4 regions of the Streptomyces sp. NPDC096152 genome follow, and region 4 is predicted to be linked to each of the others. Evidence: riboswitches for the same ligand, from Rfam matches in the RefSeq annotation. Region 4 holds a riboswitch; each other region holds the start of a gene.
The links. A riboswitch is a leader RNA that binds a small molecule or an ion and turns the genes downstream of it on or off. The one in region 4 is predicted to bind cyclic di-AMP.
Positions count from the first base shown of each region.

Region 1 (3,746 bases), on a different contig from region 4:
GGGCGGGGTCAGACCTTGGAGACCTCGACGTTCCCCTTGAAGCGCGGGAACGCGCTGCGGCCGGCGTACACCGCGGCGTCGTCGAGGATCTCCTCGATGCGCAGCAGCTGGTTGTACTTGGCGACGCGCTCGGAGCGGGCCGGGGCGCCGGTCTTGATCTGGCCGCAGTTGGTGGCGACGGCCAGGTCGGCGATGGTGACGTCCTCGGTCTCGCCGGAGCGGTGGGACATCATGCACTTGAAGCCGTTGCGCTGGGCCAGCTCGACCGCGTCGAGGGTCTCGGTCAGCGAGCCGATCTGGTTGACCTTGACCAGCAGCGCGTTGGCGGCGCCCTCGTCGATGCCCCTGGCCAGGCGCTCCGGGTTGGTGACGAACAGGTCGTCGCCGACGAGCTGGACCTTGTCGCCGAGCTGGTCGGTGATGGTCTTCCAGCCCTCCCAGTCGTCCTCGAACAGCGGGTCCTCGATGGAGACCAGCGGGTACGCGGCGACGAGCTCGGCGTAGTAGTCGGTCATCTCGGCGGCCGTGCGGGCCTTGCCCTCGAAGAGGTAGGAGCCGTCCTTGTAGAACTCGGACGCGGCGACGTCGAGCGCCAGGGCGATCTGCTCGCCGGGGGTGTAGCCGGCCTCCTTGATCGCCTCGAGGATGAGGTCCAGGGCCTCGCGGTTGGAGCCGAGGTTCGGGGCGAAGCCGCCCTCGTCGCCGAGGCCGGTGGACAGGCCCTTGCTCTTCAGGACCTTCTTCAGGGTGTGGTAGACCTCGGTGCCCCAGCGCAGGGCCTCGGAGAAGGACTCCGCGCCGATCGGGGCGATCATGAACTCCTGGATGTCCACGTTGGAGTCGGCGTGCGAGCCGCCGTTCAGGATGTTCATCATCGGCACCGGCAGCAGGTGCGCGTTCGGGCCGCCCAGGTAGCGGAAGAGCGGGAGGTCGCTGGCCTCGGAGGCGGCGTGGGCGACGGCGAGGGAGACGCCGAGGATGGCGTTGGCGCCGAGGGAGCCCTTGTTGTCGGTGGCGTCCAGGTCGAACATGGCCTGGTCGATCAGGCGCTGCTCGGTGGCGTCGTAGCCGACCAGCTCCGGGCCGATCTGCTCGATCACGGCGAGGACGGCCTTCTCGACGCCCTTGCCCTGGTAGCGGCTCGGGTCACCGTCGCGGAGCTCGATGGCCTCGAAGGCGCCGGTGGAGGCGCCGGACGGGACGGCGGCACGACCCGTGCTGCCGTCGTCGAGGCCGACCTCGACCTCGACCGTGGGGTTGCCTCGGGAGTCCAGGATTTCCCGGGCTACGACGACGTCGATGGACGGCACGAGCATCTCCTTCGTGGATGTGACGCTGGTTGTGCGGGGCTGGTGTGCCTTGCGCCTAGAGCCTAACCGCCACGGGCCGCCGGCCGACCGACCGACCGTCCCGTGGACAGGCTGACCGTACACATTGTTCACGCGCGGAACAAAGGGGCCGGGGAAACCGGGACCACTTGGAGACACAAAAGCCCCGCCCCGGTGCGTACGGGGGAACACGCACCGGGGCGGGGAGCCCGTGAGGGCGGGAAGCGGCCCCTCGCGTGACCCCCAGGGGGGCCGGGGTCACGCGCGGGAGGGGCCGGTGGTCCGGCTACCGGGCCGCTGTCACTTCAGGTGCAGCTGCTGGCCCGGGTAGATCAGGTTGGCGTCCTGGACGATGTCCTTGTTCAGCTCGAACAGCTTCTTCCAGCCGCCCTGCACCTTGTGCTTCTGCGCGATGGTGCTGAGGGTGTCGCCGGCGACCACCTTGTACTCGCCGTCACCCTTCTTGACCTTCTTGCCGGTCGGGGTGGTGACGGTCTTCTTGGCGGCCGGACGCGTCGCGGAGCGGTTGGCGGCCTGCTTCTCGGTGGAGCGGGTGGTGGTGCTCTTCGTCGAGGTGCCGGTGCCACCGCTGTACGGGGTGCTGGACAGGTTCTTGCCGCAGACCGGCCAGGCACCCTTGCCCTGGCTCGCGAGAACCTTCTCGGCGACGGCGATCTGCTGCGACTTGCTCGCCAGGTCGGCGCGGGAGGCGTAGGCGGTGCCACCGAAGGCGGCCCAGGTGGAGTTGGTGAACTGCAGACCGCCGTAGAAGCCGTTGCCCGTGTTGATGGACCAGTTGCCACCGGACTCGCACTGGGCGACCGCGTCCCACTCGGAGGCGGTGGCGGCGGAGGCCGTGCCGGTCGCCATCAGCGGGGCGGCGACTGCGGCGCCGGTGACACCGGCGAGGGCGATGGCGCGGGTGGCCTTGGACGGACGACGGTGCTTGCCCTTGCTCGAAAACAGCATGGTGGATCCCCTCACCGACGCCTGCGAGGTGAGCTGTCGGGTTCGGGCCGGTTGAGTTGCCCGGCCGTGCCCCTCGCGGCGCACGGCTTCACCCCTAGCCGGTCCGGCTCAACCGCCGGATACGGCACTTACCTTGGGTCCCCCGCTCCTGCCTACGGCGCATGACGCGACGACTGGTCCCGGGCAGCCGCTGGCAGGATTCGGCGTTGCGACAGCCGGGGCTCGTGGTGACGAGCGGACACGACCGTAGACACGCGATCCGGGGAATTTCAAAGACGATCAGGGCTTCTGAGACCCATCCCACACTTTCACCTAATCGGACATTAGGTGCTAAATGCGCCCCGAATTCCCCCTACTTTTGGGTGGTTTCGGTAGGGAGATCAAGGGTCTGACCGGCGAAAATGTGATTCGGGTCGGCACCGATCGCATCCTTGTTCGCCGCATAGAGCGAACGCCATCCGCCGTCGAGGTCAAGGGAGTCGGCGATGGACGCGAGCGAGTCCCCGGCGCGAACGGTGTACGAGTCGTCCACCGTGGCGCGCGCGTCGGCGTCGCCGCGCGAGGCGTGCCGGCCGGAGGAGGTGTCGACCCGGATGTCGGCCGGGCCCTCCGCCGCGCTGCCGCCGCGGTGCCGACCACCGATGGAGCCGGTGTCCACCAGCGCGGAAGAACCGCCGACTTGGGCGTAGTTGTCCGAGTCGTCCACCTCGGGAGACATCGAGGGAGAGCTGCCGGAGTCATGCGATGCACCGGCATCGGCGGATGTGTCGGACTTACCCGATTCACCCTTCTTGCCGGATGGCGTGGGCGACGAGGGCGAAGTCGATGGCGTCGCGCTGGAATCGTCCGAGGAACCGGACGAACCGTACCTGCCGTGCGAAGAGTCGGACGAACCGGACGAGTGGGATATACCCGGCGCCGCGTTGGACAGTCCCGAGTCGGTCGAACCGGACGAACCGGAGGAGTCCGGCGAGCCGGACGAATCGCCCCCCAGGCCGGTGTCGACGTTCGCCGCGCCGGAGTCCTTGGTGAGGCCGGACAGCAGACCGCAGGTGGGCCAGGCGCCGGGACCCCGGTCGGCGAGTATCTTCTCGGCGACGGATATCTGCTGGGACCGGCTGGCCTGGTCCGCGCTCGGGGCGAAGGAGACGCCGCCGTACTTCTCCCAGTCGTCCTGGGTCAACTGCAATCCGCCGTAGTAGCCGTTGCCGTTGTCGGCGCTCCAGGAGCCGCCGCTCTCGCACTCCGCCACCTTGTCCCACGTGGTGCCGTCGGCCGCGCTCGCGCCGGAGGCGCCGAGCAGCGGAAGGGCGATGGCGGATCCGGTCACACCGGCCGCGACGAGGATGGCCGGGGCCTGGCGGGGGCGACGGTGACGGCCGTTCCCGGGGAGCATGCGGAAGCCTTTCGCGTGACAGCGGTGACCGGCGCGGCGGGAAACGCTCTCCG
Region 1 covers NZ_JBIWFW010000007.1:467,407-471,152, reverse strand. The annotation lists gene eno (phosphopyruvate hydratase) at 9-1,310, opposite strand; gene ACIQ9G_RS25450 (transglycosylase family protein) at 1,629-2,297, opposite strand; cyclic di-AMP (ydaO/yuaA leader) riboswitch at 2,301-2,467, opposite strand; gene ACIQ9G_RS25445 (transglycosylase family protein) at 2,650-3,693, opposite strand.
Region 1: it holds a riboswitch for cyclic di-AMP, as region 4 does, so the genes downstream of both, ACIQ9G_RS25450 (transglycosylase family protein) here and ACIQ9G_RS22720 (C40 family peptidase) in region 4, are expected to answer to the same signal.

Region 2 (3,746 bases), on a different contig from region 4:
AAGTCGGACAGGGTGGCCGCCTCCCCCTCGCCGCGCTCCTGCTCGAACTCCAGCGCGACGGCGGCGAGTTCCTGGAGGTTCTCGATGCGGGTCTCGTCCTGCGGGTCGGTGGAGGCCTGCAACTCGGCCAGGTAGCCGGTGCGTTCGAGGACGGCCTCCAGGACGGTCGCCGGTCCCGCGCCGGACTCGACGATCGTCCGCAGGTCCTCCATCAGCGTGTTGAACCGCTTGACCGCGTTGGTGGAGCGCGCGGCCATGCCGTACGCCTCGTCGACGCGGCGCAGCGCCTGCGGGAAGCTGATCTTCTCGCGCTGGGAGAGGGCGTCGATCATCGCCTCGGCGCGGTCGCCGATGCCGCGCTTGGGCACGTTGAGGATGCGGCGCAGCGGCACCGAGTCCTCGGGGTTGGCCAGGACGCGCAGGTAGGCGAGGACGTCCCGGACCTCCTTGCGCTCGTAGAAGCGGACACCGCCGACGACCTTGTAGGGCAGGCCGACGCGGATGAAGACCTCTTCGAAGACGCGGGACTGGGCGTTGGTGCGGTAGAAGACGGCGACGTCGCCGGCCTTCGCGTCGCCCGCGTCCGTCAGCCGGTCTATCTCGTCGGCGACGAACTGCGCCTCGTCGTGCTCGGTGTCGGCGACGTACCCGGTGATGCGGGCGCCGGAGCCGGCGTTGGTCCACAGGTTCTTCGGGCGGCGCGACTCGTTGCGCTCGATGACCGCGTTGGCGGCGCTCAGGATGGTCTGGGTGGAGCGGTAGTTCTGCTCCAGCAGGATCGTGGTCGCATCCGGGTAGTCCTCCTCGAACTGGAGGATGTTGCGGATGGTCGCGCCGCGGAAGGCGTAGATCGACTGGTCGGCGTCACCGACCACGCACAGCTCGGCCGGCGGCAGGTCGTCCTGGCTCGGCGGGACGTCCACGGGGTGCTCGGAGGTGCCGACGAGCTCCCGCACGAGGGCGTACTGGGCGTGGTTGGTGTCCTGGTACTCGTCGACGAGGACGTGCCGGAAGCGGCGGCGGTAGTGCTCGGCGACGTCGGGGAAGGCGCGGAGCAGGTTGACCGTCGTCATGATCAGGTCGTCGAAGTCGAGGGCGTTGGCCTCGCGCAGCCGCGACTGGTACAGGGCGTAGGCCTGGGCGAGGGTCTTCTCGAAACCGTCGGTGGCCTGGGCGGCGAAGTCCTCCTCGTCGATCAGCTCGTTCTTGAGGTTGCTGATCTTGGCGCTGAAGGACTTCGGCGGGTAGCGCTTGGGGTCGAGGTCCAGGTCGCGGCAGACCAGGGCCATCAGGCGCTTGGAGTCGGCGGCGTCGTAGATCGAGAAGGAGGAGGTGAAGCCCAGCTTCTTGCTCTCGCGGCGCAGGATGCGGACGCAGGCGCTGTGGAAGGTCATGACCCACATCGCGTTCGCGCGCGGGCCGACGAGCTGCTCGACGCGCTCCTTCATCTCGCCGGCAGCCTTGTTGGTGAAGGTGATCGCGAGGATCTGGCCGGGGTGGACGCCCCGCTCGCCGAGGAGATGGGCGATGCGGTGGGTGAGCACGCGGGTCTTGCCGGAACCGGCACCGGCCACGATGAGCAGGGGGGTGCCGGAGTGGACGACCGCCGCGCGCTGGTTCTCGTTCAGCCCCTCGAGGAGGGCGGCCGGGTCCACCGCCGGGCGTGGCGCGCCGTCGCGGTAGTGGGTGTCCCGGTCCGGCGGCAGGTCGAACTTCCCGCCGAACAGATCGTCCGGAACCGGTTCCGGAGCGTGATCGTCCTCGGGCGGCGGCGGAGGTTCCTCCTCGTGGCCGCGGGGGGCCTGGAGGTCCGCCAGGAAGCTGTCGTCAAAGAGGCTGCTCATCTCGCTACGAGTCTAGGGCGCCCCACCGACAACCCGGGGCCGCCCGCGGAACATCACACGATCCCGGCGCCCGGCGGCCTGCCCCGCCCACGGGGGCGGACCCGGGGCAGGTCTCGCAGGCAGGCCCCTGGGGCAGCTCCCTCACGCTGCGGAGCGACCCCGTCACGTCCACCGCACAAGTGATGCGAGGTCACGAAAATGTATCGGGCATATCGCGCATCAACCTTCACAGGAGCCACACGAGTTGGCTAGCGTGCCGTCAGGCCGCACGACCTCACCGGCGAACGACGCCGGGCCGCGCGGCCTCCGCCGAGTCCGGTCCCGCCGCCAGGCGATCCGGAGCCGGGGACCCACACCGACCTTGGGGTGAATCGGTCCGTGCCTCCCAGCGGGCGCGGACCGTAGGGCAACCCTTCCGAACCACCCGCCCGAACCCGACAGCTAACCCGGTAGGCGGACGATGGAAGGAGTCGCCTCCCTTGGCGTCGCACCGCAAGTCCCGCCCCGCCGTTCCGGGCGTAGCAGGCATACGCACGCCGGCCCTGGCCACGGCCGCCCTCACCTCCGTGGCCCTGCTCTCCCAGACGGCCGAGGCCGCCCCCGCGCCGGACGGCAGACCGAGCATCGAAGAGGTCGAGAAGAAGGTCGACGACCTGTACCGCCAGGCGGAGTCGGCCACGGAGAAGTACAACGAGGCCAAGGAGACGACCGGCAAGCAGCGCACGCGGGTGGCCTCGCTCCTCGACGACGTCGCCAAGCGCACGGACCGGCTCAACAAAGCGCGCGAGGAACTGGGCTCGTTCGCCGCGGCCCAGTACCGCACCGGTGCCGCCGCCTCCGGCACCGCCACCTTCCTGCTCGCGGACACTCCGCAGGACTACTTCGACCAGTCGCATCTGATGGGACGGCTCACCGACCGGCAGAAGGGCATGGTCGACGACTACGTCACCCAGCAGTCCGCGACCATGGAGAAGCGGCGGGAGGCCACCCGAAGCCTGGAGACGCTCACCGAGTCGCAGCGCGACATCAGGACGGCCAAGGCCACCGTCCAGAAGAAGCTCGCCGACGCCCGCGAACTGCTGTCGAAGCTGAACGCCGAGGAGAAGGCGCGGCTGGCGGCGATCGAGAAGCAGAAGCAGGAGGAGGCCGCGCGCAAGGCGGCGGAGCTGGCGAAGAAGCAGGCGGCGGAGCAGGCCGCCGCCCAGCAGCAGGCCGCCGCCCAGCAGCAGGCCGCCGCCTCGGGCTCCGGCACGTCGTCGGACTCCACCGGGTCCACCGGGTCCACCAGCTCCACGGGCACCTCGGGCTCCTCGACGTCCGGCACGTCGTACGCCACCAAGGCCGACAAGGCGCTCGCCTTCGCCCGCGCCCAGATCGGCAAGCCGTACGTGTGGGGCGCGACGGGCCCCGACTCCTACGACTGCTCGGGCTTCACCCAGGCCGCCTGGAAGGCCGCCGGCGTCTCCCTCCCGCGCACCACCTACGACCAGGTGAACGCGGGGACGACGGTCTCGCTCTCCCAGGCGCAACCCGGTGACCTGGTCTTCTTCTACGACGACATCAGCCACGTCGGCATCTACATCGGCAACGGCATGATGATCCACGCCCCTAAGCCCGGCGCGTATGTGCGCGAGGAGTCGATCTACTACGACGGCGAGTCCGCGATCCACAGCGTGGTGCGGCCCGCCTGAGGCCCCACAGCAGCCCTGGAGGCGGGGCGGGAACGGCGCACCGTGCCGTCCCCGCCCCGCACTCGTTCGACCGCCGCCCGCCCGTCGCCCTTCAGCGCGCCGTCCCGCCCGCACCCTTTCGCGTACGCCCCGGCGCGTGCCCCGCGTGTGCGGCGCGCGAAGATCCTTAGCATCGGGCCATGCCCCGCACCTCTTCCTTCGGCGCCTGGTG
Region 2 covers NZ_JBIWFW010000003.1:629,251-632,996, forward strand. The annotation lists gene pcrA (DNA helicase PcrA) at 1-1,844, opposite strand, end outside; cyclic di-AMP (ydaO/yuaA leader) riboswitch at 2,157-2,316, shown strand; gene ACIQ9G_RS13050 (NlpC/P60 family protein) at 2,324-3,535, shown strand; gene ACIQ9G_RS13055 (hypothetical protein) at 3,715-3,746, shown strand, end outside.
Region 2: it holds a riboswitch for cyclic di-AMP, as region 4 does, so the genes downstream of both, ACIQ9G_RS13050 (NlpC/P60 family protein) here and ACIQ9G_RS22720 (C40 family peptidase) in region 4, are expected to answer to the same signal.

Region 3 (3,746 bases), on a different contig from region 4:
CGCGGGCCAGTCCGCGCTGGAGACGGCGGTGCTGGCGGCGGAGGCCGGCGCGCGGGTGCGGCTGGTGTCCCGGGGCCGCGGCAAGGTCGCCTTCGGCGCGCCCCCGTGGCGGCAGTCGCGACTGCGCCCCGAGTCGCCCTTCGGCCGCGCCTGGTCCCTGTGGGCCCTCAGCCACTACCCGCACCCCTACCGCCACCTCCCGGCCCGAACCCGCCATTACCTGGTCCGCCGCGTCCTCGGGCCGCTCGGCGCGTGGTGGCTGCGCGACCGCTTCGAGGGCGAGGTGCCGGTCCAGGAGGTCGCCGCCGTCGTCCGCGCAGAGGCCGGGGACGGCCGCCCGGCGCTGACCGTGCGCACCCTCGGCGGCGGTACGCGGGACCTCACCGCGGACCACGTCATAGCCGCGACCGGCTACCGCGTCGACATCGCCGCCATGGACTTCCTCGGCCACGAGCTGCGCACCGGACTGGCGCTGAGCCGCGGCACCCCGAAGCTGGGCGCCGGGTACGTCTCCTCGGTTCCCGGTCTCTGCTTCACGGGTCTGCCCGCGGCCGCCTCCTACGGGCCGGTGATGCGCTTCGTGTGCGGGACGGAGTTCGCCTCCCCGAGGCTGGCCGCCCACCTGGCGGGAGCACACGGCTGAGCACACGCCGCGGGAGTGCGGAGCTGAGCGCACGGGGCGTGAGCGGTGCGGGGGAAGCGGTGCGGGGGCGGGGAGTGGTGCCGTGATCTCGCTCACCCTGAGCCCCAGGCCGCTGCCGCGCCCCCCTCACGCCCGCACGGTCGCGCCGACCGGCACGGGAGGAAGAACCGCCGCGTACAAAGGAGTTCAGGAGGGGCGGGCGGGAATGAGGCGGCCGCCGTCGTCGTCCGGTTCCCGTCGAGTCGGCGGCGCGGCGGATCCGTATTCTCTGATCATGGCCGCCTCCCTCGCATATGCCCTCATCGCCACTGACCTGGACGGAACGCTGCTGCGCGGCGACGACACCCCGTCCGAGCGGTCCCTCGCCGCGCTCGCGCGGGTGGCGGCCGCCGGTGCCCGGCACCTCGTGGTGACCGGGAGGCCGGCGCCGAGGGTGCGGCCGCTGCTCGACGCCCTGGGCACCACGGGCCTCGCGGTGTGCGGCCAGGGCGCGCAGCTCTACGACGCCGGGGCGGACCGCCTGCTGTGGTCGGTCACCCTGGACCGGGAGCCGGCCGAGACCGCGCTCGGCAAGATCGAGGCCGAGGTGGGGCAGGTGTACGCGGCGGTCGACCAGGACGGGGTGGACGGGCTGACTCTGATCGAGCCCGGGTATCTCATGCCGCACCCGACGCTGCCCGCGGTGCGGGTCGACCGGCGCGACGACCTGTGGAGCGCGCCCATCAGCAAGGTGCTGCTGCGCCATCCCGTGCTGTCCGACGACGAGTTGGCGGCCACCGCGCGCGGGGTGGTCGGCTCCTTGGCGACGGTCACCATGTCGGGCCCGGGAACCGTCGAGCTCCAGCCCTGCGGCATCACCAAGGCGACCGGGCTGGCCATGGCCGCCGAACACCTGGGGCTGAGCCGCGAACACGCCCTCGCCTTCGGCGACATGCCGAACGACATCCCCATGTTCCAGTGGGCCGCCCACGGTGTCGCCATGGCCAACGCCCACCCCGAACTCAAGGCGGTCGCCGACGAGGTCACCTTGTCGAACGAGGACGACGGCATCGCCGTCGTCCTCGACCGGTTGTTCCCGGAGCGGTAGGCGCTCCCGGAGGCCCGCCCACCCATTGGCACCTCGGGTGCCGCTGGGCGGCCGCCCCGTCGGCCGGTGGGCGCCGCCGGGGCGCCCACCGTCGTCGGAGCACCCGCCGTCGTCCGTCAGTAGGCGCCGAAGACGTTGTCGATGGAGCCGTAGCGGGTGGCCGCGTACTTGCAGGCCGCCGTGATGTTGGCGACCGGGTCGTAGATGTTCCACGCCGTGCCCGGCACGTGGTAGGCGGTGAACGTCGGGTCGATGACCTGGAGCAGGCCCTTGGACGGGATGCCCGCGAGTGCGTTGGAGTCCCAGAGGTTGATGGCCAGCGGGTTGCCGGAGGACTCGCGCATGACGTTGCGGTAGATGCCGTTGTACGTGCCCGGGATGCCCTTCTTGGTCATGATTCCGAGCGACGCGCGGATCCAGCCGTCGAGGTTGTTCGGGTACCCGAGCGTGCTCGCGGTGGCGGGGGCGGATGCGGTGGCCGCGGACGCGTTGGTCGCGCCGATGAGCGGGAGGGCGAGCACGGCGGCACCGGTGCCGACGGCGGCGAGGGCGCGGGCGAGGCGGGTGGCGCGGGGACGGCGGAGCAGACCCTGGGCAGGCATGGTGAATTCCTCTCCGTCGCCTGCGAGGTGAGCTGTCGGATTCGGGCGGGGAGGCGCCCGGCCGTGCCCCCTGAGGGCACGGCTTCACCCCGAGCCGTTCCGGCGCGGCGTACGACATGCGGTGTGCGACGTACGGCGTCCGGTCCGGCGACTTACCTGGGTCCCCCGCTCCTGCCATGCGTGGTTCGTTCGATGGGTTCGCGGGCGGCGGCAGGATTCGGCGTCCGCCCGGTGGCCGGGAACGTATGCGAGAGCACATGTCCTGAACAAGTAGGCGATTCACAGCTCGTCCCTATTGACCTTGATGTGCGGCTAATAGGGTGCTTGATCCTTTGCGTCCGCACAGGGTCAACTCGCCCGTGAGGAAAGGGGAAGCGCGGGTATGCGGCCAGAGTGAGAGCGAGGAAGGGGTGTGACCCAACTCACGGTTTAAGTGAGCGAAGAGCAATCGCGACCAAGGGGACTTGAGGTCCCAAGATGGACTAATCGGACTCCTTCCGCACGCGTCCACCCGGGTGCTGTCGGACGCCGTCGGCGGGTGGCTCGCGTGTCACCCGGGTGCCACGAGCGTGCCGCGCTGTGAGTCGTTCGGCGGGAGGGTGACGTACGAGTGTGTATGAACGTGGCGTGTGGGGATCAGAAGGGGCGAGTCAATATTTATGCGCTCATATGTATGGATCACTTGCATACCGGGCGTGATCCGATACCGCCTGGCCTGTATAGGTGGGCGCTAGCGGTGATCGAAACGTGACCGGATACGCTGACTTGAGTGAGGGCAGCGACCTATCGACAAACCGTGTAATCGCCAGCAGACACCAGCAGACAGGAGACCCCTCGTGACCGTCGTCGGGCCGTTCGGGCTGAGCGTGCGGGACCAGGCTCTGGAAGCCGATGTCCAGGCCGGATTGGCGGCTGTCGAGGAAGGGCTGCTCGAGGCCACCAAGAGCGAGGTCCCCTTCATCACGGAGGCCGCCCAGCACCTCGTACGGGCGGGCGGGAAGCGGTTCCGGCCGCTGCTCGTGATGCTCGCGGCGCAGTTCGGTGACCCGGAGGCGCCGGGGATCGTGCCCTCGGCCGTGGTCGTGGAGCTCACCCACCTGGCGACGCTGTACCACGACGACGTGATGGACGAGGCCGCGGTGCGCCGTGGAGTGGCCAGCGCGAACACCCGCTGGGGGAACTCGGTCGCCGTCCTGACCGGCGACTTCCTGTTCGCCCGGGCCTCGCAGATCCTCGCCGATCTCGGTCCCGAGGCGGTGCGCGTGCAGGCCGTGGCGTTCGAGCGGCTGGTCACCGGGCAGATCCTGGAGACGGCGGGGCCGCAGGACGGCCGCGACCCGGTCGATCACTACCTGGACGTGCTGAGCGGCAAGACCGGATCGCTGGTCGCGGTGTCCTGCCGGTTCGGGGCGAT
Region 3 covers NZ_JBIWFW010000003.1:817,908-821,653, reverse strand. The annotation lists gene ACIQ9G_RS13990 (FAD-dependent oxidoreductase) at 1-643, shown strand, start outside; gene ACIQ9G_RS13985 (HAD family hydrolase) at 918-1,730, shown strand; gene ACIQ9G_RS13980 (transglycosylase SLT domain-containing protein) at 1,847-2,332, opposite strand; cyclic di-AMP (ydaO/yuaA leader) riboswitch at 2,337-2,466, opposite strand; gene ACIQ9G_RS13975 (polyprenyl synthetase family protein) at 3,169-3,746, shown strand, end outside.
Region 3: it holds a riboswitch for cyclic di-AMP, as region 4 does, so the genes downstream of both, ACIQ9G_RS13980 (transglycosylase SLT domain-containing protein) here and ACIQ9G_RS22720 (C40 family peptidase) in region 4, are expected to answer to the same signal.

Region 4 (3,746 bases):
GTACATTTTTTACAGACAGCAGCTCTGCCGGCCACGGCCTGTCGCATGGAGGGGTACGTCATGATCCGACCGTCCGCCCGCTACGTCCTGCCGGAGTTCACCGAGCACACCAGTGCCGGCCGGCGGACCCTGGATCCGTACTCCAAGCTGCTCGAGGAGCGGATCGTCCTCCTCGGCACCCCGGTCGACGACACCTCGGCGAACGACGTGGCGGCGCAGTTCATCCACCTCGAACACCAGTCCCCCGACCGGGACATCTCGCTGTACCTGAACTCCCCCGGCGGCTCGTTCACCGCGGCGACGGCCATCTACGACACGATGCGCTTCGTGACCTGCGACGTGGAGACGATCTGCCTGGGCCAGGTCGCCTCGTCCGCCGCGCTGCTGCTGGCGGCGGGCACCCCGGGCAAGCGGTACGCGCTGCCGGGCGCGCGTGTGGTCCTCGACCAGCCCGCGCTGCCCGAGCCGACGGAGGGTCAGGCGTCCGACCTGGCCATCCGGGCCGAGGAGCTGCTGCGGACCCGGGCCCGTCTGGAGGAGCTGCTCGCCCGGCACACCGGGCGGACGCCGGAGCAGGTACACGCGGACCTCGAACGGACGACGGTCCTCGACGCCCGGGGCGCGCTGGAGTACGGGCTGGTGGACCGGATCGTCGAGAGCCGCAAGGGGCCCGTCACCACACCGGACGCGAGGTGACCCTCCGATGCTGCCTCCCGAGCTGCCGCCGCTGCCCGCACTGACGCGCGCGGAGGCCGAGCTGATCGACCGTTACCTGGACGCCGTCGATCTGCTGGGCCGCGTCAACCCCGCCCGTCACGAGGGCACCTACCGGGCCCTGAGAGCCGCTCAGGCGCTCGCCCGCAAGGCGATCGAGCTTCGCGACGCCCTCGCGCTGATGCACGAGCGGGGTGAGACGGAACTGCACTCGGACACCCTGGCGCGGGCGCTGCGCGTGCTGGACGGCGAGCGGCGCACGGCCCGGGTCACGCTGCCGTCGGACTGACCCGGCGGGCGCCGCCGCGCTCCGCGGGCCGCCATGTCCGCGCTCCGCACGGGACGTTGGCGGCCGAACCGAAACGGGCCGAACGGGTTACCGCTCAATGGCGTAAGTGCCGCTGCTTTTTCCGGGCCCTCCGAGTTGCGCAACACGCGCGCCCGGTTGGCGGAATGACCCCTTCCGGCGCTGGTCCGAGGGTCGTCAGGGGGCGAGACATTCATTCGATCGCGTGAGTGTCCACCCGAACGGGTGAGTGGTGAGTAACAACACAAATCCCCGATTCCGTTGGGATTTTCGGACATGAGTAGGTGAAGATCCCTGTCTGACGACAAGCCCCCGCCACAGCGGCGGGGCGGTCCGGGCGGACGCCGAGTCCTGCCGCCGCCCGGATGACCGGTCGACAGAAGTGCATCGGCAGGAGTGGAGGACCCAAGCACGACGGGTCGCCGGAACGGTCACACCATGGCCGGGCCGAGCAGCCCTTGGGGTGAAGCCGCGGCAACGCGGCCGGGCTACTTCGCCAGCCCGAATCCGACAGGTCATCCTTCACAGGCGGTTGACGAAGGGTTGCGCATGACTGCGCTCAATCGTGTCCCGTCGCTGATGGCCCGGGCCGGCACCGCCTCGGCGCTGACCATCGCCGCCGTGGGCGGCTCCATCGTGGTACCGGGCGTCGCCACCGACGCCGCGGCCGCCACGACGGCGACGAAGGCCCTCCAGGTCGCGGCCTCCAAGAAGGGTGCCCCCTACAAGTGGGGCGCGTCGGGCCCGCGGAGGTTCGACTGCTCGGGGCTGACCCTCTACTCGTTCAAGAAGGCGGGCAAGAAGCTGCCCCGCACCGCCGCCCAGCAGTACAACAAGACCCACCACATCTCCGCGAAGAGCCGCCGGGCCGGGGACCTGGTGTTCTTCCACTCGGGCTCGAACGTGTACCACGTCGGCATCTACGCGGGTCACAACAAGATCTGGCACGCACCGAAGTCCGGGGACGTGGTGAGGCTGGAGAGGATCTGGACGAGGAGCGTCTGGTACGGCCGGGTCAGCTGACCCTCCTGGAGACGGTGACGGCGCCCTGGGCGCCGTCGCCACCCGCCGGGGCGCCCGGCGCCCCGGCTCCGCCACGGCCCGCGCCGACCGCTCCGCACCGCCTCCGCAGGCCCCGGAGGGCCCCAGCCCCCGCGAGTCCCCCGGTGGGCCCGCTCTGTCCGGCCTCCGCGGGCCGCCGGCCTACGGCTCCTGCTGACCGGCGGCCGGGACCGGACCCGGACGGACCCGCGCCGTCCACGGAAGCTCGACGCAGACGGTCTTGCCGCCTTCGCGGGTGGGCCGCACGGTCATACTGCCGCCACACTCGACGGTGAGCCACCGGATGATCACCATGCCCCGGCCGTTGTCCTGCTGGACGGCGGCCGGGAGTCGTTTCGGGAACCGCGGGTGGCTGTCGGTGACCCCGATGCGCAACTGCTCCTCGCGGGCGAGCACCAGGTCCACCGTGAAGGTGGGCGACTGCCCGAACGTGTGCTGCACGGCGTTGGTGGCGAGTTCGGACACCATGAGGCGGACGGTGTCGGCGGTCTCCGAGTCCGACGGCAGGCCCCACTCCGCCAGGGTTCCCACCACGAAGGCGCGGGCCGCGGCGACCGAGGCCGGACCGCTCGGCAGAGTGACGGATGCTTCCAGATGGTCTGCCATGGCGACGTCGTCCCTTTCCCACGGGACCGCAGTCCGACACGGAGCGGATGGTTCGAGTACGGTCCCGGACTGGTGCTTCGTCGTCAGACTGCCATTACCGCGTCGCTCGCGGTGGCGATCCACCAGGATATGCATATATCTGTCGCTCGAAGCGGTGAACTCTGCGACGGCAGAGCGTATTTGGGCGGCCCGGAGGGAGTAGGTGGGAGCGCATGCAGAACGGTCCCGCGGTGCGCCGTCGGAAACTGGGCGCCGAACTGCGCACTCTGCGCACCGGTGCGGGTCTCACCAGCGGTGAGGCGGCCCGGCTGGTGGGCTGGCACCAGTCGAAGGTAAGCCGGATCGAGACCGGCGCCAGTGGGGTCAAACCGGCCGACGTGCGGTTGCTTCTGGACGCGTACGCCGTCGCGGACGCCCAGCTGCGCGAGCTGCTGATGGCGCTGGCCGGGTCCGAGGACCGCGGCGGCCGACATCACTGGTGGCACGCGTACCGCGGTGTACTGCCGCCCACCTACCGGGACTTCATCAGCCTGGAGTCCCAGGCGAGCGGGATGCGCACGCTGGAGACCTCGGTCGTCCCCGGACTGCTCCAGACCCCCGAATACGCCCGCGCGGTGACCCGTGCCGCCGTCGAGGGGCTCGACGACGAGCGCCTGGACGCGCTGGTGGAGGTGCGACTGGCCCGGCAGGACGTGCTGCGCGCGCGGCCGCCGCTAGAACTGGCCGCGGTGCTGGACGAGGCCGTGCTGCGCCGGGAGGTCGGCGGACCCGAGGTGATGGCGCGGCAGCTGAACCGGCTGGTGGAGGCGGCCCGGCTGCCCCAAGTGCGGCTCCAGGTACTGCCGTTCGGCGCCGGGGCGCACGTCGGCATCACCGGGCCTTTCGTTGTCTTCTCATTCCTGAGCACTTCTGATCTGGATGTGGTTGTTCTCGACCACTTGACGAGTAGCCTCTACCTCGAACGGAAAGAAGACCTAGAGGCCTACACCGAGGCCTTCAACACCCTTCAAATCCACGCCCTTTCCCCCGAGGACTCGTTGGATTTCATCGCCGCGAT
Region 4 covers NZ_JBIWFW010000006.1:477,623-481,368, forward strand. The annotation lists gene ACIQ9G_RS22710 (ATP-dependent Clp protease proteolytic subunit) at 61-696, shown strand; gene ACIQ9G_RS22715 (hypothetical protein) at 704-1,003, shown strand; cyclic di-AMP (ydaO/yuaA leader) riboswitch at 1,386-1,567, shown strand; gene ACIQ9G_RS22720 (C40 family peptidase) at 1,571-2,044, shown strand; gene ACIQ9G_RS22725 (ATP-binding protein) at 2,225-2,689, opposite strand; gene ACIQ9G_RS22730 (helix-turn-helix domain-containing protein) at 2,902-3,746, shown strand, end outside.